DNA from 3 places in the Paenibacillus sp. J22R56 genome. Region 1 is predicted to be linked to each of the others. Evidence: riboswitches for the same ligand, from Rfam matches in the RefSeq annotation. Region 1 holds a riboswitch; each other region holds the start of a gene.

Evidence for each region. Region 1 has a riboswitch for cyclic di-AMP ahead of AC0YNT_RS11525 (APC family permease). Riboswitches for the same ligand answer to the same signal wherever they lie in the genome.
Region 2: linked by a shared signal. The riboswitch ahead of AC0YNT_RS09420 (hypothetical protein) and the one ahead of AC0YNT_RS11525 (APC family permease) in region 1 are both predicted to bind cyclic di-AMP.
Region 3: linked by a shared signal. The riboswitch ahead of AC0YNT_RS28825 (ubiquitin-like domain-containing protein) and the one ahead of AC0YNT_RS11525 (APC family permease) in region 1 are both predicted to bind cyclic di-AMP.

What each region holds. Positions count from the first base shown of each region.
Region 1 is NZ_JBWDNV010000004.1:173,261-183,321, reverse strand. Features, by position in the region: gene AC0YNT_RS11545 (MFS transporter) at 1-193, shown strand, start outside; gene AC0YNT_RS11540 (aldo/keto reductase) at 356-1,204, shown strand; gene AC0YNT_RS11535 (TetR/AcrR family transcriptional regulator) at 1,864-2,511, shown strand; gene AC0YNT_RS11530 (MMPL family transporter) at 2,539-4,743, shown strand; gene AC0YNT_RS11525 (APC family permease) at 4,815-6,641, opposite strand; cyclic di-AMP (ydaO/yuaA leader) riboswitch at 6,792-6,970, opposite strand; gene AC0YNT_RS11520 (glycoside hydrolase family 3 N-terminal domain-containing protein) at 7,268-9,457, opposite strand; gene AC0YNT_RS11515 (acyltransferase) at 9,614-10,061, shown strand, end outside.
Region 2 is NZ_JBWDNV010000003.1:318,971-329,031, forward strand. Features, by position in the region: gene AC0YNT_RS09395 (histidine kinase) at 1-130, opposite strand, end outside; gene kdpC (potassium-transporting ATPase subunit KdpC) at 202-807, opposite strand; gene kdpB (potassium-transporting ATPase subunit KdpB) at 834-2,864, opposite strand; gene kdpA (potassium-transporting ATPase subunit KdpA) at 2,890-4,569, opposite strand; gene kdpF (K(+)-transporting ATPase subunit F) at 4,597-4,674, opposite strand; gene AC0YNT_RS09420 (hypothetical protein) at 4,861-5,280, opposite strand; cyclic di-AMP (ydaO/yuaA leader) riboswitch at 5,398-5,576, opposite strand; cyclic di-AMP (ydaO/yuaA leader) riboswitch at 5,699-5,892, opposite strand; gene rlmN (dual-specificity RNA methyltransferase RlmN) at 6,624-7,694, shown strand; gene AC0YNT_RS09430 (lysoplasmalogenase) at 7,866-8,528, opposite strand; gene AC0YNT_RS09435 (aldehyde dehydrogenase) at 8,615-9,982, shown strand.
Region 3 is NZ_JBWDNV010000015.1:3,727-13,787, reverse strand. Features, by position in the region: gene rsmA (16S rRNA (adenine(1518)-N(6)/adenine(1519)-N(6))-dimethyltransferase RsmA) at 1-93, opposite strand, end outside; gene rnmV (ribonuclease M5) at 101-646, opposite strand; gene AC0YNT_RS28825 (ubiquitin-like domain-containing protein) at 794-1,930, opposite strand; cyclic di-AMP (ydaO/yuaA leader) riboswitch at 2,171-2,380, opposite strand; gene AC0YNT_RS28820 (TatD family hydrolase) at 2,564-3,337, opposite strand; gene AC0YNT_RS28815 (HD domain-containing protein) at 3,369-4,664, opposite strand; gene AC0YNT_RS28810 (AbrB/MazE/SpoVT family DNA-binding domain-containing protein) at 4,938-5,192, shown strand; gene rsmI (16S rRNA (cytidine(1402)-2'-O)-methyltransferase) at 5,315-6,202, opposite strand; gene AC0YNT_RS28800 (tRNA1(Val) (adenine(37)-N6)-methyltransferase) at 6,239-6,889, opposite strand; gene AC0YNT_RS28795 (initiation-control protein YabA) at 7,004-7,420, opposite strand; gene AC0YNT_RS28790 (PSP1 domain-containing protein) at 7,452-8,261, opposite strand; gene holB (DNA polymerase III subunit delta') at 8,266-9,243, opposite strand; gene AC0YNT_RS28780 (YaaR family protein) at 9,365-9,808, opposite strand; gene AC0YNT_RS28775 (cyclic-di-AMP receptor) at 9,825-10,061, opposite strand, start outside.

The sequences.
Region 1 (10,061 bases):
CTCGGCCTTCAACGCTGGTATTGCCATCGGAGCTTATATCGGAGGTATCATTACCGATGAGCTTGGCCTTATCCATACTCCTTGGATCGGCGCAATCATGGTGCTCGGCGCCGTTATTCTGACGGCCTGGAGCCGTTCGATGGAAAAGAAAGAAACAGAAGGTGAACAACAGCTTCAAGCTTCCGCTTCTTAATGAGGTGAAGCACAACAATTATGCTTTCGAAGTATGAATCATCTCAAGTGGCCTAAACACGGCCATTGGTGTGATAATTCATTTTAGCTTACGAAGTATGAATCGTTACCCTGGCCATTATTCAGGCCATTAGTATAACAATTCATTTTAGGAGGATCTCTCATGACAACAGCACAACATTTAAACGATAAAGTAGTTCTTCACAACGGTGTAGCTATGCCTTGGCTTGGTCTTGGCGTATTCAAAGTAGAGGATGGCAGCGTAGTTGTTAACTCCGTTAAAGATGCGATCAAGAACGGATACCGCAGCATCGATACAGCTGCTATTTATGATAATGAAACAGGCGTAGGTCAAGGCATCAGCGAGGCAATGGCCGAGTACGGAGTGGCTCGTGAAGATCTGTTCGTTACATCGAAGGTATGGAACGCCGATCTGGGCTACGAGTCAACGCTGGCTGCTTTTGAGACAAGCCTGAACAAGCTTGGTCTGAATTATCTGGATCTATACCTCATCCACTGGCCAGTTGTAGGTAAATACAAAGAAGCATGGCGTGCACTTGAGACTCTCTACAAGCAAGGCCGCGTTAAAGCGATTGGCGTCAGCAACTTCCATGTCCATCACCTGCAGGATCTGATGAAGGACGCTGAGATTGTACCGATGGTCGACCAAGTGGAATATCATCCGCTGCTGGCGCAAAATGACCTCCGTGCCTTCACTCGTGAGAACAACATTCAGCTTGAAGCATGGTCTCCGCTGATGCAGGGTGGTTTGCTTGACCATCCCGTATTGACGGAAATCGCTGATCGCCACGGCAAGTCCGTTGCACAAGTGATTCTGCGCTGGGATCTGCAGAACGGTGTCGTTACGATTCCGAAGTCGATCAAAGAAGCTCGTATCATCGAGAACGGCAGCGTATTTGATTTCGAGCTGTCGGCTGACGAGATCGCTCAGATCGACGCATTGAACGAAGACAAACGTGTTGGTCCGGATCCGGACAACTTTGATTTCTAATATTTGAGAAGTAGGGGTTGTCCCAAGCCAATGGCTTTGGGGACAACCCCTTTTTTCATGCGCCAGCGTAAGTCCTCCGCATTTCCTGCTCTACATACCTGCATTTTGTCTTATTCACCATTTGCTCGTTTTCTCCACTTCGCACCTCTCGCCGATTATCTCCCCCTCCCTGCCAGATTGCCCTCCCCCTTCCCCTGTACCTCGCACCTCTCGCCGTGCAAATATCCCCGGCACACTTATCGCCCCTCTGCACCTCGCATAGTCTCACCGACTATGTTCCCTTCCCGCCAGATTGCCAGTCCTCTACACGCTAACGAATCGTAGTATGCTTATTTGCCTCATTAAGGCTGCTTCTAAAATCTAACGAACCACAGTATCGTTATTTGGCCAGATCAGGCTGTTTTGGTTCACACTATCAAGGAATAGCGTGTCTACGGTTCGTTAGAATTCCGCGAGGCTTTATTTAAATGAAATAAGCATTCTACGGTTCGTTAGAATGGAATCCCATTACGATTTAGAAGCTATATGTGGCTAATACTTGAACTCGCCGCTATTTGCTTGCTTTTTAATTTATCAATTGATAAGATCTATTCAACAACTTTAATTTATCAAACGATAAATTAACTACTAAAGTATTTCTGACAGAAGGGAATCCTGTTATGGCACGAAGAAAAAAACAGCCGCTTGATGAAGCAACCCGCTCCATGATCATCAAGACAGCACATGACCTGTTTATGGAGCATGGCTACCGATCGGTAACGACCCGCCAGATCGCCGAAGCCTGCGGCTTAACACAACCAGCGATGTACCATTATTTTGCGGACAAAGAAGCGCTTTATACCGAAGTATTGCGTACCGTTACGGAAGAAACGAAAGCAGCAATGAATGAAATCATTACCGGAGAAGGGACCGTGCGGGATCGATTAATCAAGATTGTTGCCTACATTCTGCAATACATGCCTGATGATCTAAGCCAGATGGAAAGAGATATCCGCAATGAGCTTCGTCCGGAAACGCAGCAGCTTATTACAAAGTGGTGGCAGGAAAGCTATCTGCTGCCGATTGCTGCTTTGTTTGAAGAAGGACAAAAAAACGGTAGTCTCCGGGGCAGCAAGAGTTTTGGACTCGACCCGATTCCATCTGCTTTCTTCCTGCTTAGCGTCATTCAACGCAAACCGGGAGGCAGCAACAATCCTGTTCCAAAAGGCAGCGTCAGTCCTGTTCCGATAGAGGCATTGGCTGCAAAGACGGTCGATATTCTACTATTCGGGCTCGCTTCAGAAGAAGGAAGACAAGAGAGAAACTAATTTATAGCTATAGGGAGATGAGAAACGATGAATGGATTAAAACGTATCGCTGACGGTGTCAGCGGCAAACGCGGACGATGGATTACGCTCGTATTATGGATCGTAATCGTGGGTCTCGCGAATGCTTTCCTGCCGTCATCAAGTGATCACAAGAACGATGCTGCACCCAATCTGGAGAGCAGCGTCCCATCCGTTCAGGCTGATGCCCTGAATGAACATAACGGAATTCCGGCTATTATAGCCTGGCACCGAGCTGCAGGCCTGACTGATGAAGATATCTCGCAGATTCAGGCTTTATCGAAGAAGCTTGCTGATGAACCGCTGCCTTATCAGACGGAGCTCCCACCTCTTCATGAGATGCCGCGGCCTGCTCTGAAAGCGATGGTGTCTGAAGATGGTACAACGATGCTTCAAACGGTTGTTTTCGACAAAAATGCTTCATCCGATGACTTAAAGATCAGCTTGGAGCAGCTTGAGGCTGACGCGAACACCCTTTTTACGACCAAACCGTTTGATACGGACTTGGAGGAAGAAGGACTTGTCGGCCGCATCACCGGACCTGCCGGGATTGGCGTAGACGCGACCTCTTTGTTCAAAGGTGCTGACGTATCCCTGTTGATCGCAACAACTTTACTTGTCCTAATCATTCTATTATTGATCTACCGTTCTCCTATTCTTGCTCTTATCCCTCTTGTGGCCGTTGGCTTCGCTTATGGTTTAACTGGACCTATTCTCGGCTGGATGGCCGATGAAGGCTGGATATCTTATGACTCACAAGGCTTATCCATTATGACCGTGCTGCTCTTCGGCGCAGGAACAGACTACTGCCTCTTCCTTATTGCCCGCTTCCGCAGCGTATTAACAACAGAGTCTGATAAAAAGAAAGCATTGCTCAAAGCACTTAGCGATTCCGGCGGCGCGATTACGATGAGTGGTCTGACGGTTGTAATGTCCCTGCTTGCTCTACTGTTGGCGCAATACGGTGCAATTCACCGCTTTGCTGTGCCATTCAGCTTGTCGATTCTGATCATGATGATCGCAAGCGTTACGCTTGTTCCGGCTCTGCTTGCTATTCTTGGCCGTGCCTCCTTCTACCCGTTTGTACCACGTACACCGGAGATGCAGGCTGCCCGTGCCGCACAGAAACACAAGCCGCTTCCTGCGGCCAAAACAAAATCCAGCTTTGGTATGCGCTTAGGCGAAGCCATTGTGAAGCGGCCAAAAACGATCGCAATCTCCACGCTAATCGTACTCGGAATAACGGCAGCTTTTTCGACTCAAATTAAATTTACGTACGATACGTTATCCACTTTCCCAGAAGATATGCCATCACGTGAAGGGTTTACGTTGATTGGTGATCATTTCTCGGAGGGCAGCCTTGCGAAGGTTCAAGTACTCGTTCAAGCAGACGGCAAGGAGCTGCCGCTTAATCAGAAGCTTGGGAAACTGGCGAATATCAGCAATGTATCTGAACCTGTTCAGAATACGCGTGATGCTAATATCGTTTCCTATAATGTTGAGCTTGCGATGAACCCATACTCTATTGAAGCGCTGGATATGATTCCAACGATCCGCGTTGCTGCTGAACAAACCCTTGAAGAGGCAGGCATCACGGATGCATCCGATAAAGTGTGGATCGCAGGTGCAACGGCTGAGCAGTATGATACACGTCAGGTGACTGGCGATGATGCTTACCGAATTATTCCTGTTATTATCGGGATGATCGCTCTGCTCCTGCTCGTCTACCTACGTTCATTTGTAGCGATGCTGTACCTGATGGGAACGGTGCTTCTCTCCTACTTCAGTGCACTTGGAATTGGCTGGCTCGTTCTTCATTATTTCTTTGGCGCAGATGCCATTCAAGGTCTCATTCCGTTGTATGCCTTCGTCTTCCTTGTCGCGCTTGGTGAGGACTACAACATCTTTATGGTGTCGAGCATCTGGAAAAAGAGCAAGTCGATGCCGCTTAACCAAGCGATTACTGAAGGTGTTGCACAGACAGGCAGCGTTATCACTTCAGCTGGACTCATTCTGGCAGGCACCTTCGCCGTCCTTGCCACTCTGCCGATTCAAGTACTCGTTCAGTTCGGCACAGTAACCGCAATCGGCGTGCTGCTTGATACCTTTATCGTCCGCTCCTTCCTCGTACCAGCCTTGACGGTGTGGATCGGCAAATGGGTATTCTGGCCTTCGAAACAAGGAACAGCTGGAAAGGTTAAGGAAAAGAATTAACCCGGCCAGCTTTATTACTAGTAGCATGAAAAAAGCCTTAGCTCCGGAAATCCGGAAGCTAAGGCTTTTTGTTATTTTTTCAAATGGTACGGCACGGTCGTGATCACGACATCCTTGCGGTAAAGAAGCTGAGTGCGGAGCATTAAGCTTGTTTGGTTATGCAAAATGTTCTGCCAGCCCTTCTTCGGAATAAACTGCGGAATAATGACCGTTACCTGGTAATTGTTCTCGCTCGCCTTACGCTGCACCGTATCAATAAACTTAAAGAGTGGACTCGTAATCGAACGATACGGCGAATGCAGCGTCACCAGTCTGACGTCCGGCTGGAACTTCTTCCACTTCTCCTCGAAGATCGTCTCATCCTCTTTCTCGAACGGGACGTATACGGCAATAATCTGCTCGGCCTTCAAGGACTTCGCATATAGAATCGAATGCTCTACGACATGCGTGATGCCAGCCACCGGCAATATCATCACATTACCTTCAATTGGGACTACAGGCTCGCAGGTCGCCAATCGCAGCTGTTCTCCAACAGCCTCGTAATGCTTCTTAATCCGGTGGAAGACGAAGATAATCAGCGGCAGGAAAATCAGAATCGACCATACCTGCTCGAACTTGGTCAAGAAGAACATCATCGATACGATAAAGCTAATCAGTGCGCCAATCGAGTTAATAATAAACTTGGGAACCCAGCCCTTTGGCCGCTGACGGATCCATTTTACAAGCATGCCCGTCTGCGACAAAGTGAACGGTACGAATACACCAACCGCATACAGCGGAATCAAGTGCTCCGTCTTTCCTTGGAAAGCTATAATCAGAATGATGGACAAGATACCAAGGCTGATAATGCCGTTCGAGTAACCAAGACGGTCACCGCGGACCGTAAACATTCTTGGAATGAACTTATCCTTCGCGAGGTTAACCGCAAGCAGCGGGAATGCCGAATAGCCGGTATTCGCTGCCAGAATCAAGATCAAGGCCGTTGTGCCCTGGATAAAATAATACATAAAGTTACGTCCAAAAATACTCTCTGCAATTTGCGAAGTAACCGTTACGTCTTCCCTTGGTGCAACACCGTAGTAGTAAGCAAGGAAGACGATCCCCGCAAACAGAACCGACAGCAGTGCGCCCATAGCCATCAAGGTTTTCGCAGCGTTGTTTGGCGCTGGATCCTTGAAGTTAGGAATCGCATTCGAGATCGCTTCCACCCCGGTCAAAGCCGAGCTGCCCGAAGCGAAGGCCCGAAGCAGCAGGAACAAGCTGATGCCCGCTACCGGTGTGCCAAGCGACGTATGCAGTGCAGGCGATACATCGCCTGTAGCGATTTTATATACACCGACGCCAATCATAATGAATACCGCCAGCACGAATAAATAAACAGGATAGGCGAGGATCGATGCTGACTCGGTTACGCCTCGCAGATTTAATATGGTGATACAAAGGACGAAAAATACGGCAATCAACACGGTATGGGTATGCAGGCTTGGAAAAGCTGAAGTAATCGCATCCGTACCCGCCGATACACTTACCGCTACCGTCAGAATATAATCGACCAGCAAGGCGCCGCCAGATACAAGTCCTGGGAATATCCCGAGATTTTCCTTCGATACCACATAAGCTCCGCCGCCATGCGGATAGGCAAATATAATTTGCCGGTAAGACAAAATAAGTGCCGTTAATAAGACAAGCACCCCGATACCAATCGGAATGGAATACCAAAACGCCGCAGCGCTCACGGTCATCAAGACTAACAAGATTTGCTCAGGACCATAAGCAACGGACGATAAAGCATCCGAAGACAGGATCGCAAGGGCCTTTGTCTTAATGAGTTTCTGTTCCCCTAATTCCGCGGACTTTAAGGGACGCCCGATCAGTAATCTTTTGATAAGAGTAAACACACAGGTCACCGCCAACAATGAAGTTAAACAACATACGCTTGGATACTTGGGCTACTCATCACTTATCAGTGGTAATGTAACCATGTTTGCTTTTTTTTACACGAAAAAAAGACCGCAGAGTATCCTCCCGCGGTCATAAAAAACCGAAGTTCACCCTCTCTATCAACGCTTACAAGGTTAGCTGACGGATTCGGGCGTCTAGAGAATCGCCCTACAGCTCTCTGCCTGAACGGCAGTTATGCTGATTCACCCCGGCGGTAACTATAATGGCAGTTATCGCAATTGGTTCCCCTGCTTTCCGACTTTCGGAAACTCAGCGAATATGAACATATGAAGTTTGCTAATTGATCATAGTCCTCTCTCCCTTATCTGTAAACCGTGATAATAATTCAAATAAACGCAGAAATCAGGGTTTAACCGCCATGAATGCGTATACATTCTTGAATCGCTTGCAGAATGTCCTAAAAAGCCAGCCATGCTGTCTTTTACCCTGTTCCAAGGAGATAATTCCCTAAATAAGGGAGGAGATCAGCTATTATACAGATGACATGATCCTATAAGGTCATTAAGCCGCAAAAAACAACGAACCAGCCGTCCGGCTGATTCGTTGTTTTTTCGAAAATCTTTTATTTCACGAGACGGAAAGGCTTTGCTTCTAGGTCACGGCTGTTAGGACCAACAAAGACATGGAACTCGCCAGCATCGCTCTTAAACTGCAGATCCATGTGGTAATAACGAAGCTGCTCTTCGGTAATTGAGAACGTTACCTTCTCCGTCTCACCAGGCTGCAGCTGCAGCTTACGGAAGCCCTTCAGCTCCTTAAGTGGGCGAACGACTTCTCCAGCAATATCACGCACGTACAGCTGGACAACCTCTTCCCCAGCAACCACGCCAGTATTAGTCACTTCAACCGATACTTCAAGCGTGTCTTCAGCATGCATTTCATCTGTCGACAGACTCACTTCGCCGTACGAGAAGCTTGTGTAACTGAGGCCGTAACCAAATGACAGAAGCGGCGCATTTGGCATGTCCAGATACTTGGAAACATATCGCTCATTCGCGTTCTGCGGTGTGAGTGGCCGACCCGTATTGTAGTTGTTGTAGTAGACAGGAACTTGACCAACCGAGTACGGAAATGACATCGTCAGGCGTCCGGATGGATTCACGTCTCCAAACAGCACATCGGCAATGGCATTGCCGCCTTCTGTACCTGGGAACCAAGCTTCAAGAAGCGCATCCGCCTCCTCGATAACACCATGAAGGTCCAGCGGTCTGCCGTTGAACAACACAACAACGATTGGCTTACCAAGCAGCTTCAGCTTCTGGATTAGCTTGAGCTGGGCCTGCGGCAAACGAATATCTCCGCGGCTTCCCGCTTCGCCGCTCATCTCAGAGCTTTCACCAAGTGCCAGAACGATAATGTCTGCATCTGATGCAGCGTTGACTGCTTCCTGCAGCTGCTCTTCCGAACCCGAGTCGATGTCGCAGCCTTTGGCTGTAGCAATTAGATCGGTACGTGCGGATATACCAGCATGAAGCTGAACCACTTCCTCTTGCTTACCCCAAATCGACCAAGGTCCAAGAATATCGCCACTCTCTGCGAAAGGTCCAATGAGCGCGAGTTTTTGCCCGCTGTGGAGTGGCAGAGCCCGCTCATTCTTCAGCAGGACACAGGATTTCGCCGCAATCTCACGTGCAGCAGCACGATGCTCATCGCAGAGCAGCACTTCTTTTTCCCGTTCTTCGCTAGCTGCGCGGTAAGGGTTTTCGAATAGACCCAACTTGTCCTTCAGCTTCAAGACACGAAGGACACATTCGTCGATTTGCGAGATGTCTACTTTTCCCGCTTCCACGAGCTCTTTCAGATGATTTGCGTAGTTAGACGTCATCATTTCCATATCAACGCCAGCTTCAATCGCCTTCTGTGCAGCTTCCGCACCATCCGCAGCAACACCATGTGGGATCATCTCGCTCACTGCGCCCCAGTCGGAGATCAGCATGCCGTCAAAGCCCCACTCATCACGAAGCAAGCTGCGCATCAGCCATTTGTTGCCGGTCGCCGGAATGCCATCCACCGTATTAAAAGCTGTCATAAACATCTCGCAGCCTTCATCAAGAGCCGCCTTATAGGCTGGAAGATAGGACTCGCGAAGCTGTCTTTCCGACATGTTTACTGTGTTGTAATCACGTCCGCCTTCGGCAGCACCGTAGGCTGCAAAGTGCTTCACGCAAGCAGCAACCCGGTCCATATCACCAGCGAGATCCTCACCTTGGAAGCCGCGGACAAATGCCCGTGCATATTCGCTGTTGAGGAACGGATCTTCACCAGTCGACTCCATCACGCGGCCCCAACGCGGATCGCGGACCAAGTCCACCATTGGCGCGAACGTCACATGAATGCCGGTAACAGCTGATTCTTTTGCAGCGATAGCAGCGCTTCGTTCAGCCAGCTCCATATCCCAAGTACTAGCAATCGCCAGTGTAACCGGAAAAATCGTGCGATAGCCATGGATAATATCAGCCATTAAAAGAAGTGGAATACCAAGACGGCTGTTCTCCATATATTTTTTCTGCAGGGCAATCGTTTCTTTGGCACCAACGGCGCTAAGCACGGAGCCAACATTATTCACCATGCTCTCCGTTACACCCATCCAAGCCAGCGGGCCAGTCAGATTCGCATCCTCTTCACTTAGGAAATTCGGGGTCAGCTGCATCAGTTGAAAAATCTTTTCTTCCAGCGTCATTTGCTCGAGTAATGCCGTAATCTTGGTCACGTGGATAGCCTCCAATAGGATCTTTTCTGCTTCTTTCACCATTATATCGATTGCCAATATGGAGCAACATAGCGATTGTAGCCGAAAACATCAACAATCTGGCTGCATACAACAACTATTGACAAATAGGGCATCTTACCACTAACCTTTGGTAATGCCTTGCTCCTACAAGAAAGTCAACCAGATTGGAGTAATATTGTGATTAATTCCGTTACAAAAGAGGATGAAAAAAGAAGCCGCTTGCCCGAAATTCAGCTTGTCCGCGCGCTTCTCATTATCGCCGTCATTATGATCCACTCCACCTCCTTCGCCACTTTGAAGATGAAGGAATCGGACTATTATTTCGTTTATCATTTCTTGAATATATCAATGTCGTTTGCAACACCAGCATTCGTATTTTTAAGCAGCTTTGTTCTGTTCTACAGCTACTATCCGCGTCCGCTTAACGGTGCGCTGATCAGCAGTTTTTATCGAAAACGAATCACTTACGTCATCATTCCCTATGTGCTGTTTTCGATCATTTATTTTATTTTGTATTACAATACTTACACGCCAAATATGCCTGCAGACGAGACCTTCCGAAGCTTCTTGATCAAGCTGGCAACCGGCAAGGCATATACGCATCTTTATTACGTCTTTATTATGG
Region 2 (10,061 bases), on a different contig from region 1:
CGCGCAGCATATGATAGGTTTTACCGGTGCCGCTAACTGCACCAATATAGATTTTAAGCCGTCCGTGATGGAGCTTGGTTATGGCTTGCAGAAGCTCCTCGGGTGTTTTTCGACGGTAACCGTTGTCCATGACGGGTTGTTCCTCCTTTCCCCTTAGCGTGTGAATGCCCCGCCTGCTAAGTGCAAGCGGGGCGTTATTCTTTATTTTCTAAGCTGACTTAGTTCGATATTGAGCTCCAGTACATTGATGCGCGGTTCACCAAATACACCAAGGTCACGTCCTTCGGTATGCTTTTGGACAAGCTGTTCCAACGTATCGGTCGATAAACCGGTCAGCTTGCTGATCCGCGGGATTTGAACCTCAGCTGAGCTTGGCGTGATATGCGGGTCGAGGCCGGAACCAGAGTTGGTAATCAGAGCAATCGGAAGCTTGCTGATTGGAACATCTGGATTGGCTGCCTTCCACGCAGCAATCGATTCCTGCGTCCGCTTCAGCATATCTGGATTAGAAGGCGCATAGTTGTTGGATCCAGAAGCTTCTGCTTTATAGTCAATGCTCGAAACGCGCCCTTGGAAGTAGGCAGGGTCGGTGAAGCTTTGCCCGATTAGGGACGAGCCGATAATCTGGCCTTCTGCGTTCTTAATCAAGCTTCCGTTCGCCTGATGCGGGAAGAGCAGCTGCGCTAAACCCGTAGACACGAGCGGATAAATAATGCCGCACAATATAATAAACGCGATACTTGCCCTGATTGCAATCATCAGGATTGAACCGCCGCCTGATGCGGATGATGAAGCAGATTGATTCATAAGATCCCTTCCTTTCGAATAACGCATTAGATCCAAATATGAACGATAAGGTCGAGCAGCTTAATACCAATGAATGGTGCAATGACGCCGCCAAGCCCGTATATAAGCAGGTTCTTGCTTAACAACTTGGATGCATTCATCGGTTTATAAGCAACCCCTCGCATCGCAAGCGGGATGAGGAGCGGAATAATGACCGCATTGAAGATAAGCGCCGAGAGGATCGCTGATGAAGGCGAGCCGAGTTTCATAATATTCAGGACATCCATCTGCGGGATCGCAATCATGAACATCGCAGGGATGATGGCAAAATATTTGGCGATATCATTCGCAATACTGAATGTTGTAAGAGCGCCGCGGGTCATTAGCAGCTGCTTGCCGATAGCCACAACCTCGATAATCTTCGACGGGTCGGAATCCAGATCGATCATATTCGCAGCTTCCTTCGCTGCGATTGTACCGCTGTTCATCGCAAGCCCAACATCGGCCTGGGCAAGAGCAGGGGCATCATTCGTCCCGTCTCCCGTCATCGCAACAAGACTGCCTGCAGCCTGCTCTCTTTTGATCAGCGCGATTTTATCCTCAGGGCGGCTCTCCGCCACAAAGTCATCCACGCCTGCTTCACGGGCAATCGTTGCTGCCGTCAGAGGATTATCGCCAGTACACATGATGGTCTTGATGCCCATCCGGCGGAGCTCAGCGAATCTCTCCTGCATGCCTGGTTTAACGGTATCCTTCAAATAAATAATACCTAGAATCCGGTTATCAACGGAAACAGCAAGTGGTGTTCCGCCAAGGACAGCAACAGCTTCACCGGTGGAATCGAGATCGGCTGGGATCGTACCCCCTAGAGACGATACCCATTTCTTAACGGCATCAACGGCGCCTTTACGTACTTTTCTTCCATCTGGCAAATCGGTACCGCTCATACGAGTTTCTGCTGTAAAAGGAATGAAGGAAGCCTGCTCAATCTGCTCTGTTGGGTAGGAGAGCTGCTTGGTCTTCATCAGCTCTAATACAGAGCGTCCTTCCGGCGTCTCGTCTTTGGCGGAGCTGAGTGCTGCCCACTCGCCAAGCTCTTGTACGGTTGATCCCTTAACAGGAAGGAAATCGCTGGCCATCCGGTTCCCGAATGTAATCGTACCGGTTTTATCCAGAATCATTGTGTTAATATCGCCGGCTGCTTCAACGGCTTTGCCTGACATCGCCAATACATTAAACTGCGTTACGCGATCCATACCGGCGATCCCGATGGCTGACAGCAGACCGCCAATCGTGGTCGGAATGAGACAGACGAGCAGGGCGATCAGCACGGGCACATCCAGCTCTACACCAACATATTTGGCGATAGGGGCCAGGGTAACGACAACGATCAAGAAGATAAGCGTAAGGCTTGTAAGCAGGGTGTTCAGAGCCAGTTCGTTTGGCGTCTTTTGCCGCTTTGCGCCTTCAACAAGTGAGATCATACGATCAATAAACGATTCGCCGGGATCACTCATAATGCGAACCTTGATCTGGTCGCTGACGACACGTGTACCGCCGGTAACGGAGCTGAAGTCACCGCCAGCTTCTTTAATAACAGGAGCCGATTCACCGGTAATGGCGGATTCATCAACAGAAGCAAGGCCTTCAATGACTTCGCCATCGCCCGGAATCATCTCGCCTTGTGAGACGATAACAATATCGCCTTTCCGAAGCTCGGTAGATACGACTTGTTTTACACTATTGCCGACCATTTTGTTAGCCGTAATGTCCTGTTTGCTCTTCTTAAGCGAATCGGCCTGCGCTTTACCGCGCCCTTCGGCCAATGCTTCTGCGAAATTCGCGAAGAGTACCGTGAATAACAGGATAAGAAACACCGTCAGATTGAAGCCTACCCGATCTTCTGTTCCGAAATAGCCGGGCAGCAATGTCATAAGCAGTACGACAAGTGTACCGACCTCAACGACGAACATGACGGGGTTTTTCATCATTGTTAGTGGATTTAATTTGATAAAGCTGTCCTTGACCGCACGGCTTAAAATAGCGGAGTCCAGCATAGATTTACGTTTCGTAGTCACCTTTTACTCACCTCATCCTTATCCGTTAGCGAAGCGTCAGATACTCTGCAATTGGTCCAAGAACAACGGCAGGCAGGAACGTCAGCGCTCCAATAATTAATACGGTTCCTACAAGAATCCCTGTAAACAGCACGTTATCTGTCCGGAATGTACCCGATGTCTCTGGCACAGGCTGCTTACGGACCAGTGAACCGGCTACGGCAAGCATGGCAATCATCGAGATATATCGTCCAAACAGCATGACCAGTCCGGTTGTAATATTCCAGAAAGGTGTATTATCGGCTAATCCCTCAAAGCCGGAGCCGTTATTTGCTGCTGATGAGGTGTACTCATACAGCACCTGTGAGATGCCGTGGAAGCCTGCGTTGCTAATTGAGCCTTGGCCTAGGTCGGTAAGGAAAGCGATAGCGGTCGGCACCAGGATAATAAAGGGATGGGCGAGTATGGCGATCGCGATGAGCTTCATCTCACGCGGCTCGATTTTCCGTCCAAGAAACTCCGGCGTACGTCCAACCATAAGTCCGGCGATAAATACTCCGAGTATGGCGTACATCAGCATGTTAATGAGACCAACACCCTTACCGCCAAACACGACGTTAAGCATCATCTCGGCAAGCGGTACGAGTCCGCCAATTGGTGTCAGCGTATCGTGCATGTTGTTTACCGTACCGGTTGTCGCTGCTGTTGTGACTGCTGTAAACAGAGCGGATTGTGCGATACCAAAGCGTACCTCTTTACCTTCCATACTGCCTTGTGAGGCATCCACACCAAGATTGTTCAGTGCTGGATTGCCATGCAGCTCAGCGGTATAGACCGTTGCCAGAAAGACAAGGAACAAGGTCATCATCGCGGAAAATATAACCCAGCCCTGCTTACGGTTTTTCGCGAATCGTCCGAATACATAAGGCAGCGATGCAGGAAGCGCCCACATCGATAAAATTTCGATGACATTCGTCAGTGGGTTTGGATTCTCGAATGGATGAGCCGAGTTGACTCCGAAGAAACCGCCGCCGTTGGTACCTAAATGCTTGATTGATTCTAGGGATGCCACAGGTCCGATCGCGATATTTTGCGTGGCTCCTTCTAGTGTTGTTGCGGTTATGTTCGGATCAAACGTCTGTGGCACATGCAAAGCCACCAGTACCAGCGTGACAAGCACAGCCAGCGGCAGAAAGATCCGGGTATGCGACTTCACGAAATCCTCGAAGAAGTTACCGATTGTTGTGCCTTTGCTCGTCAGACCACGGATAAATGCAATCGCAACCGAGAAGCCTGTAGCCGCTGATGTGAACATCATCATCATAATGACGGCCATTTGAGAGAAGTAAGAAAGCCCGGTCTCCCCGCTGTAATGCTGCAAGTTCGTATTCGTGATGAAGCTGATGACGGTATTAAAGGACAAGGTCTGTTCCATACCGCCGATGTTATTCGGATTGCCAGGGAGCCCGCCTTGAAAGCGCAGGATCACATAGCTGATGGCAACTAATACGATATTGGTTAGAAGAAAGCTAAGCGCGTATTTTTTCCAGGTCATGCCTGCTCGCGATTTTAAGCCGATCACGCTGTAAATGATTCGTTCAGACCACCCGAATACTCGGTCGGTTCGGTTTGGCTCATTCGAGTAGACGTGATAAACGTACGAGCCAAGTGGCTTGACGAGCAGAACAAGCACGCCAATCACAATAAGAAGCTGTAAAATATCCATATTGACCTCCCGCGATCGTTTAAGGGACTAAAATTTTTCTGGATTAATGAGGGCGTACACTAAATAGAGAAAGATAAGTAAGGCCAGACAGAGTGTGATTATCATCGTTTCTCCTCCTCCTGAATGGAGCGGTCACACCATTGCATAAATCCGGCGAAGAGTACGAATACAGCTGCCAGAAGCAGCACCATATAGATATCCTGCATAAATCTACTCTCCTTATTAAGAATTGGTACACAAATGGCTTATTTTAGCCAATTGAGCAATTATTGCTTCGTAAGCATGGAATTTTTAAACGTTTTGGCTGTTTGCCATGAAATCATTTGATATGAGAAAAGAAGTCTCACCACTGCTGGAATGAACCACATAATTCGCACCCATTCCTTTATAGATCAGTCGCGGGTTTGTGCTGTCGGTAATGACACAGATCGATTTCGACGTCCAGCTTCGGCAGATCTGAATGTAGCGGCAGCAAAGGTTCAAGCTTCTCTCGAATAAGAAAATCCGACCAATCGGAAGCTCCGGCACTCGCCATGTGGCTTCATCATTTGTGCTAATGACAATGATCGTAGTCACATCAAGTGCGAGCATTCTCTCATATTCGGCCTTATTATTTACCATCGTTGCAAATGGGATTCTCCGATGTTGCAATTGTTTAATAAAGTCCTCGCCCTGTACATTTGGTGCAGATACGAGAATATAATCGTTCATCCTATTTCTCTCCTCTTTTATTAGAGGAATCAACGACAAAAAAGCCACGGAAGAGGGACTCTTCACGTGGCTTATAAGCGCAGCAGAAAATAAACCGCACCTATGTTCACGATCATCGTTGCCTCTCTTGTTACGCTTACGAGGTTAGCTGACGGATTCGGGCGTAAGAGTCGCCCTACGCCATAAAGCTCGCTTGAGCCGTTCTGGCGATTCACCCCGTGGATGCTAGCTGCTTGAGCATGCCATCCGATTGGTTCCCCCGTTCCCCTGTGAAGGAGATTAAGCGATAAAGACATTTTCAAATATAATTAGAAAAAGACCGCAGAGGAAAGTCCCCCGCGGCCCCATAAGGTCACAAGAACACATCATCCTCTCTACCTGGAAAATGCCTCCGCAGCTTTAAGCTTGCTGTGCCGTGGCTGACATTTTCTTCGCTTACGAGGTTAGCTGACGGATTCGGACGGTGAGAGTCGCCCTACCAGGTCCAGCTGTGAGCAGCCTTTCCCGGATTCACCCCTGATAAGCAAGACACACCAGCTCTCACACCGATGCAATAGCGCCTATCGTTTGGTTCCCCCGTTTCCCATGACGGAAACTCAGCGAATAAAGCATACATTTCATTTGCTGAATCGTATGTTACGCCTGACTAAGGTTAATGTAAATGAAACATAGAGGCGGCATATTGTCTAATTCTCACAATGAGATTGGTTAGAGCGTTTACATCGCAGACGAACTCTAGAATGCTCTTTATCAGTCTCTGTATCTCTTGATTGCGATAAATGTGCACCGAAACTTTGCTTGAAAATGAATGAAGAAGGGAGAAAAGGTGGTTCCAGCATTTTTCAAAGGGTCCAGTCCAGGTAAGGATATTCCTCTCAAGCACGATGTACGAGGTTAAGGTCCCTTAGGGACTCTAACTAGCGCGATGAGTGGTTAAACGACGAGGTTAAGGTCCCTTGAGGACCTTAATGCAGCGGATGGAGCGTCAAACGGGGGAAAACTAGCTGGATTTTGAAGAGTTAAGGTCCCTAAGGGGCCTTAACTGATGTTCGATAACTGAATAAAGTAGACTTAAGATCCATTGGGGACCTTATCACGGCGAATGAAGCGATAAAGTGAGGGGAACTAGCCGGTTTGCGGCAGCAATAAGACCCTCGCAGGGTCTTATTCGAAGGTTCTGCTGGAGATAAATAGTAATAAGACCCTCCGGGGGTCTTATTCGAATAGTGCTGTTGCGGGCTTCTGTCAATTGGCGGGAATCGCCCCTTGTTTTCGTCCGACAATTTTGGGACAATAGGAGTCAGTATGCGGTTTAGGCCGCGTTTGTGAAAAGAGGATAAATAATGAGTACACCTTCCATATATGGATTTACATTAGAGCAATTAATCGCATGGCTGGGCGAGCACGGACATAAAAAATCCCGGGCCTCGCTGGTATGGGACTATCTATACCGGAAGCGGGTTACGAGTTTTGCTGATATGACGGAGCTCCATTCGGACTGCGTGAAGCTGCTCGAGGAGAACTTCGCGATTCAGACACTCGCTGAGCATACGAAGCAGGTGTCGAAGGACGGTACCGTGAAGCTGCTGCTTAAGCTCGATGACGGCAACTTAATTGAGACGGTCATGATGCGGCATAAATTCGGCTTATCTGTCTGTGTGACGACGCAGGTTGGCTGCAACATCGGCTGCAGCTTCTGCGCGAGCGGCTTGCTTAAGAAGAGCCGAGATCTGACAAGCGGTGAGATTACGGAACAGATTATGAAGATTCAGCTTCATCTTGATGAAGCAGGTCAAGGCGAGAAGGTCAGCCACATCGTTGTGATGGGTATCGGCGAACCGTTTGATAACTTCACACACCTTAATAACTTCCTGACAACAGTGAAGGATCACAAAGGTCTTGCGATTGGCCCGCGCCATATTACCGTATCGACCAGCGGACTCGCGGATAAAATCAGAGAGTTTGCTGATAAGGACCAAGGCGTCAATCTTGCCGTATCGCTGCATGCACCAAATAATGAGCTGCGTACGCGGATCATGAAGATTAACAAGGCCATTCCAATCGAGAAGCTGATGCAGGCGATTGATTATTACCTCGAGAAGACGAACCGCCGGATTACGCTTGAATATATTTTGCTGAAGGATGTTAACGATCATCGTGAGCATGCACTTGAGCTTGCCGAGCTGGTGGGTGACCGCCGCCGTTCGCTCGTGAATGTGAACCTGATTCCTTACAATCCGGTTGATGAGCACAGCCAATACCAGCGCAGTGAGAACGACTCCATCAAAGGCTTCTACGACACGCTCAAGAAGCAAGGGGTTAGCGTTAGCGTCCGTCTGGAGCATGGCGCCGATATCGATGCGGCTTGCGGCCAGCTGCGTAGTAAGCAGATGAACAAGGAAAAAGTCGGATAACGCAGCTATAAAAGAAGCCATGATCAGAGGATCATGGCTTTTTGCTTCAAATATAAGAAAGTATAAATTTACTCTATACTACGCTTATATTTCACCCGCGAAACGATGCTGCTCCTCTTAAAAGAATTTCAACATGCTCTTTGTGGCAATTCTTACTTCGAAAGCATAGACCTAAGGACGGTGCAGCCGTTTACGCTTAGGAACAGTGCGGGTCTTATGACCAATACAGGCTGCTATGCAGAACTGCGCGGCATAATAGGTCGTCATAATGATCACATCGGAGCTCGCAACCTCCGAGATGAACTTATTCCAGGCTAGTACGGAGTCCGAGGCCATAAACAGCAATGCGCCAGCTATCGCCCATTTGTTGCCGGACATTATGGCCGACCAGCTCATTAAGGAAATTGCTGTTACATAAACAAGGACAGGTCCTTTCAGACCGCCATCTCCTGATTTAGTGAGCGCATCAAGTAACTCATAACCCATATAAACGGCATATGCTCCAATAGGTACGATAGCGGTAAGCCGCCATACGGAGAATTGCCATTGCCCGAAGAAGCCGCTCAAATAAAACAAATGTCCGATCAAGAAGGCTGACAGCCCAACAATGAAATTGTCGAGAGTGACATCGCCGATGACGCAGAAGATTAGGCCGATGAGCAGGATGTGCTGAAACCGCTTACCATTATCGCCAGGCTGCAAGTAGGCATAAACGATGATAAGGAGCATCGGTATACTTTTGAAAATTAGCTTGACGGCATGCGGTTCTGAAGGAATGATAAAAATGTAAAGCAAGCCCATAAGCAAAATGAGTGCTGGCATTATTTTATTCAATTGTCATCGCTCCTTTTGTCCTACTATAGCACAGATAAATTCCTTTTATTAGTACATAGTCTTCTATCGAAAAGGCGGGGTTTAGGATGAATGGATTACAAGTATTTGAAAAGCAGCAGGCCTATTATCGTACGGGTGCAACCCGGAGCTTGGAGTTTCGTCTAGGGCAGCTGGCTAAGCTGCGCCAGGTGATCGAGGAGCGGGAGGCTGCGATCATGCAGGCTCTTCGCGAGGATCTGAACCGAAGTGAAAAGGAATCTTTTTTGCTCGAGATAGGGCTTGTGTATAAGGAAATCTCCTTCATGCAAAAGCATCTTAAGCGGTGGATGAAGCCCGCCAAAGTGAAGACGGCCTTCACCCACATAGGCAGTAAAGGATATATCGTGCCGGAACCACTAGGTACGGCACTTATTATTGCTCCATGGAACTACCCGTTCCAGCTGGCGATAGCACCGCTTGTTGGGGCAATCGCTGCAGGCAATACGTCTGTGCTCAAGCCATCGGAGCTGTCACCGGCAGTGTCTGAGGTGATGTCTTCCCTTATTCAAGATACGTTTGATCCAGCTTACATTACCGTCATGGAGGGCGGAGTTGAAGTAAGCAAGGAGCTGCTTGATCTTCCGTTTGATAAAATTTTCTTCACAGGCAGTGTGAATGTAGGTAAGCAAGTGATGGCGGCAGCTGCTAAGCATTTGACGCCGGTTACGCTGGAGCTTGGAGGCAAGAGTCCGGCCATTGTTCATCATGATGCTAACCTCAAGCTGGCGGCCAAGAGGGTTGCCTTTGGCAAATTTATAAATGCTGGGCAGACCTGTATTGCTCCCGATTATGTGCTCGTGCACCGCAGCGTGAAGGAGCAATTCATAGAACTCCTGCACAAGTCGGTTACGAAGTTTTACGGCAAAGATCCGTTGGAGCATCCGGATTATGGGAGAATCATATCAGGGCGTCATTTTCAGAGGTTATGTGATTTTCTCCAGAATGGTGAGATTACTATAGGCGGGCGTGTTGATGAAATGTCTCAGCGTATTGAACCAACTGTCCTGACTGATGTGGACTGGAGTATGCCGGTTATGCAGGAAGAGATTTTTGGCCCCATCCTGCCGGTGCTTGTCTATGATGAACTGCAGGAGGCTATTGATCTGATTAATGCGAGACCAAAGCCGCTTGCTCTGTATCTGTTCAGTGATAATCAGGCGATTCAGAAGCGGGTGACGGAGGCTGTACCGTTTGGCGGCGGGTGTATTAACGATACGCTTATGCATTTGGCGACCCCTTACTTGCCGTTTGGCGGGGTAGGCGAGAGCGGCACAGGCGCTTATCATGGCGAGGAGAGCTTCCGTACGTTCTCCCATATGAAAAGCGTGCTGAAGCAAACAACAAAGTTTGATTTCGCATTCCGATATCCGTCGGCAAAAGGCGGCCTAGCGATCATTCGGAGACTGATGAAATAAGGGTTGGAATAGCGGTAAATGCATGAAAGGCCCATATCTATTTTTTACCAAAATTTCGATTGACTTCTCCCGGTTTGCT
Region 3 (10,061 bases), on a different contig from region 1:
GCTTTTTTTGAATTGGAACCCATACTTCGCAATAATTTCTTTCGTGCGCTTTGGCGTTGCAACTTCAATCGCCTTCATATCGTTTCCGCTCATGCTCCGATCACTCCTGTCCCTGTTCCATTGTACGCAATGCCTCTGCAAACTCTTCTCGGGAGATTCGGAAGCTTGTACAACGCTTGAAAAACTGTTTGCCGTTCGCATACCCGATCCCAAGCAGCTTCCCCATCTGAAGACGACGATTCGCCGCATCCGGATGAACAATAAGGCCCGCTTCCATCAGGTCCTCCCACGTAATATCGCCTACACCAGCAGGCTCCTCTGTTCGAAGCTCGGAGAGCGCCTGACGAATGGCTTCAGGACTGGCGTTCTCAATGCCGATATCACCCTTGTACATAGCCTTCTCCTGTGGCAAAAAAGCATGCTTGCAGCCGGGTACCCGCCGAGCTACAATTTTGCGAATTCTCTCACCAGCATGATCAGGGTCTGTGAATATAATAACGCCTCTTCGTTCCATGGCCAGTTCAATGCGCTTAAGCACATCCTCGCCGATGGCAGAGCCATTTGTCTCAATCGTATCTGCTTCAACAGCCCGCTTTACAGCGACTGTATCATCTTTGCCTTCCACCACAATAATTTCCTTAATCACAAGCGAACATTCCTTTCTCCAGCAACTTTCGCTCATCTTTTTGCGTCAGTAAGAATGTAACCGCTCCACACCTATACACACAAAAAGAAGAGGCAGCGCCTCTTCTTATAATGGCATATTTATCATCGAAATAATAGCATGAAGCAATTAGCTTGCGGATGGCTTATTGGGTCCAAGTACGTACACGGTATAGCCCTTTTTCCGGCCAAACTTGTTTGCATAGCTGGTGCTGTCAAAATAAACGTCAATCTTGTTCCCATTGACTGCACTGCCTGTATCCTCCGCCCTGCGGAAGCCAATGCCTTCGATGTATACCCACCAGCCGATTGGAATAACATCCGGATCAACCGCGATCGTGCGGCCTTCCTTCACTTTCGCGCCGGAAGCGGTAATGCCGTACCCAGGATGATTTTCAGATTTACCCGTAGACTCCACTCCCGCTGAATAAGCGGTTAAGGTTACGTTCTTCAGAATCTTCTTGGCTTTAAAGGTGACTCCGCTCTTCGAATACGAGGCCGTGCTCGCATTGCTTGAGAGTGTATGTACATCCTTCTTCGCGCCAATAGCTACGACCTGGCTGACCGTATGTGTCTGCACAACCTTGTCGACCAGCTTGGAGGAGACAAGAACACCATTCTCATACTTCTTCTCCACGCGTTCAATCACAAGGCCATTCTTGCCGGATTGCACCAGCTTCTCCTTCCCTTTATCAAGGGTTGGATCTTGTTTCTTCACGATCGAGAACGGCAAAGTCCGTTCTGTTTCCGACACTTTTGTATCGACGCGAGTAACGGTAACTGTCATCGCCTTCGAAACGGCCGTGTCTAGAGATGGGTTAACCCTATCTTGATCGCGAACAGGAATATTTAATTTCCCGATCGCCGCCTGTACTGTTTTCTCTGTCGTGTACACCGTCGATGTCTTGCCATCTGCTTTTACAGTAACCGGAAACGCTTGTTTAATTTCAATGCGATCTCCGTCTTTGATGGACGCATTTAGAGGTGACGACACCTCATCATGTGGCCCTACCGTAATAGCTTGTTCATCCAGTAGGCGTTGCAGGATCCATTGTTTTGTTTTCACAACGGTCTCTTGTCCATTCACTACTACGGATACGCTTTTATCAGCCGATCCGTACAACAACACCAAAAACATGAAAGTCATAGCGATTGAGATAATTGCACTCAGAACAATTAAACGCAAATTTTCATGCTTCCATCGCATTGCGAAAGTCATGCTGGATGATCGCTTCCCATGGGTCTCCCTAACTTGGATCATTCCCACTTCAATCGGTCCTCCTTCATAGCCCCGCCGCCAATCTGTTACGCATGATACATTGACGTGACTATTAAGTATATTGGCGTGACGAGCACGCTCCAGTGTTACTTCCTCACACCTCCTGGATCTACCTCTACGAAAGACTATTTCCGTATAAATCGAAAATAAAAAGAAGCCTTCGACAGAGGATCTGATCGTGGCTTCCTGGGTAGTCAAACATTCAGGAAAAGGTAAATACACGAGGTTGATCGCTCTCTATAGACGCTTACGAGGTTAGCTGACGGGTTCGGACGAGAGAGCTGCCCTATCCACGGTTCGAATGCTCATGGCAATCGCCGCAAAATTCACCCCTGAAGAATTCAATGCGCCGCATGATGCTAACTTGCTTTCTTAGCCCTGCATCTGCCGACGTTGGTTCCCCCGCTCTCCGATTCGGAGATTAAGCGTAAACTGGAAATCCAATACAAAAGTTAAAGCTCTGAGAAAAATGATACCTTCCTGACCACACAATTGTAAAGACGCGTTAAAAGACGATTTTAACGAAATTTTAGCATTCTGAAGGCAAATAAAGCCGATTCCGCCAATTAAAAAGAGTTTTATCGCCGCTATAGTCTTTATTTCAGTGGTTTTAGTCCGTTTTTAAACAATACCAAAACATTTTTTACCGTTTGTGCTTGTAATAAATGCAATTTCCTCCTTAGATTTTCCTGTTATCTCAGCTGCCATGTCTGCGACTAAAGACACATATGAGCTCTCATTTCGCTTCCCTCTGAACGGATGAGGAGCCAAATATGGAGCGTCGGTTTCGATTAATATACGGTCAAGTGGAACCTGTGCAAGCACCTCTTTTGGCACCCTCGCATTTTTGAAAGTGACAGGTCCTCCGAAGGAAATATAGAAGTTCATATCGAGGCATAATTTTGCCGTTTCCCAGCTGCCGGAATAGCAATGCATGACCCCTCCAACTTCAGACGCTTTTTCTTCCCTCAAAATACAAACGATGTCCTCATGAGCATCCCGATTATGAATGACAATTGGCTTACCCAGCTTCCGAGCGAGGCGGATTTGCTCCCGAAATACACGGTGCTGAACATCCTTTGGTGACGTATCCCAGTGGTAATCAAGTCCAATTTCTCCGATCGCAACAACCTTTGGATGAGAGCAAAGCTGCTCGATCCATTCCAGATCCCCCGGTTCCATATAGATGCTGTCTACTGGATGCCAGCCAACTGCCGCATAGATAAAATCATACTTTTCTGCAAGCTCGATGGTGGTCGGGATTGTCTCTCGGTTAAAGCCAATGTTGAGCATAAGGTCGACACCGGCTGCACGTGCTCGTTCGATAACTTCTGTGCGGTCGCCGTCGAATTGTGAAGCGTCCAGATGGGTGTGTGTGTCGAATAAAGATATCATCTTTGCTGCATTCTCCTTCTATATAAAGCCTTTAAATTTTGAAAAGCTCCCTTACTTCAGCACTTAATTGATGAGCCGCAGCAAGGAGTGGCTCGATCGGATAATAAATATGGTACTGCCCTTGATGCAGGCCGCTGATGGAACGAATAATGTCGGATTTCACCGATATTTCGCTTAAGCTGTTATCGTCATTTAAGAGCAGAATCGGCGCTTTATCCTCTTTCCCGCCTTTTTTCGCATCAGGGCGATATATGTCGTAAGGTTGGTCAAATGGAAAATCAATTTCCATATGATAATCCGGATTAAGACCAATTGAGATAAACTGCTGAGCTGCTTCTTCTAATAAAGAGTCTCCTGGATCACTAAGCGTAATGTATTTGTACAATCGGCGATTGAGGAACCGGTCGCATAGCTCGGCAAGAAGAGAATCTCCTTCCTCCGCCCATTGAGCGAAGATCGTCTGCATATAAGCCTCATCCAGCTTCAGATAATCCTTTACTGTAATCGTACCATCTAGAAGCTTGTTGATTGGTCCCGGCATCCATGCAAAGGTATAACCGCTCTCGTACAGCTCCTTCGCCCGACGAGTAATTTGCCGCAATATGATTTCCGAGCTCCGTGTAACCGGATGGAAATAGATTTGCCAATACATCTGATAGCGGGACATTAAATAATGCTCAATGGCATGCATGCCGCTTTCTTTCACAACCATCTTGCCCTGAAAAGGACGCAGGACGCGCAATATTCGCTCCAGGTCGAAGTTCCCGTAATGAACACCGGTAAAATAAGCATCACGCAGCAAATAGTCCATCCGGTCTGCATCCATTTGACTGGAGATAAGACTGACAACGATCGGATTTGGATAAGTCTTGCCGATAACCGATGCCACTTTTTCTGGAAAATCATCTGACACTTGGCGCAGCACGCGATTAACTTCTGTATCCTCAAGCAAGATCGCACAGGTCCACTGCTCATGATGCGTATCGAACACCTGCTCCAGCGAATGGGAGAACGGTCCATGACCAACGTCATGCAGTAATGCAGCGCATAGGGCCAAAAGTCTTTCTTCCTGCGGCCAGTCCGGATAATGATTACGCTCAAACTGTGAAATGATCTTTCTCGTTATTTCATAGACTCCAAGAGAATGGGAGAATCGACTGTATTCGGCACCATGAAACGTTAAATAAGAGGTTCCAAGCTGGCGAATTCTTCTTAGCCTCTGAAACTCTTTTGTATTGATCAAATCCCATATCGTCTGATCCTGTACGTAAATATATTTATGAACTGGATCCTTAAATACTTTCTCTTCGGTCAGTTGCTGATTCATTCGCCCTTTCAACTCCTTGTTCATGGTTTCGACACAAAACTATGCTAGAATGTCGAATAGTGTCGTAAATTAGTTTCCAAATTGTCGAAGCTGATGTATTCTATAGTAAGATTAATATGACCTTGCTATAGAGTCAACTTGCCATAAACCGCGGTCTATCAAGGACTTTTGTGGTTGACTATTATGGGAATCGTTGGTATTATAATAGCCATAAAAAGAAAAACTATGTCGAATAGTGACGAAATGTAATTTCCTGAGAGGAGAAACAAAATTATGATGAAATCTACTGGTATTGTTCGTAAAGTCGACGAATTAGGTCGTGTTGTAATTCCAATTGAATTGCGCCGTACGCTTGGTATTGGGGAGAAAGATGCTCTCGAGATTTATGTAGACGGCGAGCGTATTATGCTGAAGAAATACGAGCCTGCTTGTATCTTCTGTGGCAATGCAGAAAACGTTTCTTATTTCAAAGGCAAAATTGTTTGCCATATTTGTTTATCTGAAATGCCTACTCCTGTGACAAAATAAGAAAAATAGGTTATAATAGAAATACATCAACTTGTTAATTCTAACCTTTTTATATTCCTTGATGCCTTCCTGTGCTAGAACCCGGCCAGGAAGGTCTTTTTTTGCGTTTATAACGCAGTAAACTATCGGTTTACTGCGTTATAAACATCCCGCTTTGGCAGGCCACGGTCTAGTGCCGCTTTTTTTATCGCTTCTTTACGATCTATTCCCTGATTCTCATAATGAGCGACATGATCTTCAAGCTCTAACGATGTCCACCATGCTTCCCCGTTCTCTCCTGCTTCTCTTGCTCCAGAAGCGGCCCCTTCTATAATAAGGCAATATTCACCTAGAGGTGGATGCTCTTCTAACCAAGCCATACATTCCGATATCGTACCACGTGCTGCTTCCTCATGCCGCTTCGTCAGCTCTCTAACCATTGCGATCCGCCGATCGCCCCAATGCTCCAGCATCGCATCAAGTGTCTTCTTCACACGATGAGGCGATTCATAGAGCATCAAGGTTCCCTCTTGGTGCTTCAGATGGGTAAGCCATTCAGCAAGCGGCTTTTTATCCCTTGGAGGAAATCCCGTAAACATAAACTGATCTGTCGGCAATCCCGAGATAATTAAAGCTGATAAAGCAGCATTAGCACCAGGGATAGGTACAACTTTGATTCCCTGCTCTACCGCATCTGCTACCAGGTCAGCACCAGGATCTGAGACCGCTGGCAGCCCTGCATCGCTAACAAGTGCAATGGATTGGCCGTCCATTAGCAAACGGATGAGTTCACTGCCGCTGGCTTGCTTATTATGCTCATGATAGCTGACCAGCCTAGTAGAGATTTCGAAGTGAGTAAGCAGCTTTCTTGTCTGCCTTGTATCCTCAGCAGCAATGAGCTGCACTTCCTTTAACGTCCGGATTGCCCGGAACGTCATATCTTCCAAATTCCCGATTGGTGTAGCAACCAGATATAAAGTCCCATAGTCACCATCAGCCAAATCTTTAAAGCTTTTTTGTATCCGTACCATTTGCTAGCTCCCTCTCATCAATAACGCAGCTATCTATTACTCGTATACGAAAATCGGCGGCAAAAGCCTAAGCTCAGGCTTCCCATCACGAATCGCTTCAATTAGAACCATATTTGCTTCTCCCTGCGCTCTCGGATGGACAAATTGTACACGCTTGGGCTCAAGCCGATACTTCCGCATTGTCTCTATAATATCGATAAACCGGGACGGCCGATGAACCATTGCGACTTTACCACCTGGGCGGACAAGTCTGGCACACGCATAAACAACATCATCAAGCGTACAATGTACTTCATGGCGGGCAATGGCATAATGCTCGTTTTCATTCTGGTCCCCTTCTTGAATGGCCATGTATGGAGGATTGACCGTTACTGCATCATAAATACCATTTCCAGCTTCTTTTGCGAATATTTTAAGATCGGCTTCAATAATCGAGATTTGTTCCGTCAAGTTGTTCATCTCTACGCTGCGCCTTGCCATATCAACCAGCCTTGGCTGAATTTCAACTGCATCGATCTGAGCGTTTGTCCTCGTCGTTAGAAGCATAGGGATAACACCATTTCCCGTACAAAGATCAATAATTCGTCCACGCTTCGGAATTGTAGCGAATTTGGATAATAACACAGCATCAAGCGAAAAGCTGAACACTTCTCTGCTTTGAATAATACGAAGCCCCGTCTCCGTCATTAAATCATCAATTCGTTCATTCGTTTCTAGTTTTACTTCCTGCACCTTTGACCTAACTCCCCTAACATAAAGATACCGCCCTCTATGACAAGGACGGTAACCTACAATGTTCTATTATTTATTAAGGAAGGATAAGCAGAACAAGCAATCTCCTTCCGTCCGCAAATGCCCGTAGTAAACGTTGCAGATGTGGAATCCTTCATGATACAGCCTAGCCAAGTTATCATGCGCCTCACCGACGAGACCGGCCTGCTGCGATGTATCGTTAGCCGTATCTTCCTCCGCATGGGCTGCAATCTCCCGACGGGCAGGCGGGGTAGCCTGTCCTTCTGTACGATTAGCAGCGGACTTTGGCTTCGGCGATGTCTCGCGCTTTAATATTTTCCGCAACTGTTCATTTTCAATGCTTAGCTGCAAATTCTCTTCCAGCAGTTCTTTGACACGCTGCTTCAATACGCCTAGATGTACATGGAACTCACCCATCTGGCTTTCCAATTGATCCATTTGATTAAATATTTCTTTGTTCTCCAAGTTTCCACCCCAGAGCTTCAAACGTAGTCGTTCATTGTTCCTTCACAACCACATCGTCTAACGGCAGCTCCTTCGGTTTACCCGACACATCGAACAACTGCACGTATACAGACTTCGTGGAAGCATTGATGCCTGTTACTTTGCCCTCGCCATAAGACGTGACGACGATTTTACCAACGGAAGGCATTTCCTCCCGTACGCTTTCGTAATTGTCATGCTCATATTTCAAGCAGCACATAAGACGGCCGCATAACCCCGAAATCTTTGTAGGATTGAGCGATAAGTTCTGATCCTTGGCCATCTTAATGGATACCGGCTCGAAATCTCCAAGCCAAGAGGAGCAGCACAATACACGCCCGCATGGCCCGATGCCTCCCAGCATCTTCGCTTCATCACGTACACCGATTTGACGAAGTTCAATTCGGGTACGGAAGACGCTGGCCAGATCCTTTACAAGCTCCCGGAAGTCAACTCTTCCTTCAGCTGTAAAGTAGAAAATAATTTTGTTGCGGTCAAACGTGAATTCCACGTCAACCAGCTTCATCTTAAGCTGATGATCCTTTATCTTGTCCAAACAAGTAGAAAATGCGTTCTTAGCGGCCGCACGATTTTCCTCAACGACCTTCGCATCTACATCGCTGGCAATTCGGATCACTTTTTTCAGTGGAAGGACGACGTCTGCTTCACCGACTTCTTTCTGTCCAACCACAACCTTGCCATATTCGATCCCCCTGGCCGTTTCAACAATGACATGTTGGTCCTTGTCCACGGGGTGCAGGGCGGGATCAAAGTAATAAATCTTGCCCGCTTTCTTAAAGCGGACACCGACAACATTATACAAGGATTTAGCCCTCCTGTAGGTTTACCAATAGTTGCTCGACAGCAAGCTGCGGGGATACGTTAGCACGTATTCGCTTACCCGCTTCAAGCGTATGCTCGATACAAGAAATCCAGCTCTCGATCGGGCGGTTAAACGCATGCTTGCTTATCCAGTCCAACTGATCTATATAAACAATACTTTCCTGCCTTCCGGCCTGAAATTGAATCATGTCTTTGAACCATAATACAAGTAAAGACAGTAATAGCTGTGCCTCACCCGCAAGGTCCGTTTTAAAAAATTGCTGCTGTGCGGTAATCATCCCCGCGGTGAATCGGGTCAGACTTTCCTTTCCTAATTGTATCACTACGTTTCTGATTTCTGCAAACGTATTCTGTTGGATAATCTCTCTAGCACCATCTAAGCCAGAGCTTAGCTGTACAGCAGCTCGTGCTAGAAGCGGAGGTGTACCCTCTTCGATTAAAGTCTGCAGCATCTCACTTGCGGAGAACGGAAGGAATGGCACCCACTGCGCTCTCGAACGTATCGTCGGCAGTACGGCTTGTCCATTGTCCGTAATCAGTATCGCAACAATAGGAGAAAGCGGTTCTTCTAAAAATTTCAGCAAGCTGTTAGCTGCTTGAAGGGTCATTGTCTCTGCTCGTTCAACAATATACACCTTCCGTGAAGTACCGCTTCCCCGGTAGGCAAGCTCCCGCTGAAGATCACGTATTTGATCGATTTTGATCGATTGTCCATCTGGTTTAATCGTAAGCAGATCCGGCTGGTTGCCATTATCAAACTTACGGCATTCCAAACAGTGATCGCATGCATCATCACCGCCAGTTGAACAGAACAATGCCTTGGCGAACGCTCTTGCCATTGCCGTTCTTCCTGTACCGGAAGCGCCGTAGAACAAATAAGCATGCGACACCTTACCGCTCTGCAACGCATGCTTCAATATTCGTTTTGCTTTCCATTGGCCGGCTACTTGTTCCATGCTCATTGCTGTTCTATATCCTTCCTCTAATTCTAAGTAAATATATGCTTTGTCTATAAATAGTGCTTAGAATTCTCCGGAATGTAACGCGCCCTCCTACTAGATAGGAGGAGTCGTTTCACCTTGCTTAAAACAATAAATTAATTAGAAGCCCGCGAATTTCACCGATTCTTCCAAGAAGCTCTATTCTGCCTTGCTCGCTGTCTAACAGCTCTTCTGCCATCGATACTAGTGCCGAATCAATTTCATCCAGCAGTTTGTAACGCTTGGTCCTGCCTCTTCGATCAAAACCGCGCAGCTCTTTAAGCCCTATACCGCGTCTAACCGTATCCTCGAGGAACCGCTTTACCATCTGCCGGTACATCTTCAGCTCACGGACGGTCATCGTCCTGGCAAGACGCTCACCTTGGTTATGAATCTCGTCCAGCTTCTGCTGCAGCTGTTCCTGCGTACGTAGAGCGTCTTGCTGTACCATCGCATCGGAGAAGCTTCTCACCTGTGCCGGCTTCGTAGCTGTATCCCCGCCTGTACGGTTTTGGCCAAGCGGACGCCAGCTTTGATCGATCTTCATCGCTCAACACGCTCCATCAGAAATGTTCAAATCGCTCAACAGGAACGACGAATACCGCTGCGCCCCCTACTTGCACCTCTACAGGGAATGGAATATACGAATCGGTGGAACCACCGATTGGAGATACAGGTGTAACCAATTGATCTCTCACTTTACAGTTCGAGCTGATTACCTGAAGTACTTCATGAACACGTTCGTCCTCAATACCGATCATAAAGGTTGTATTGCCTGCACGAAGGAAACCTCCCGTACT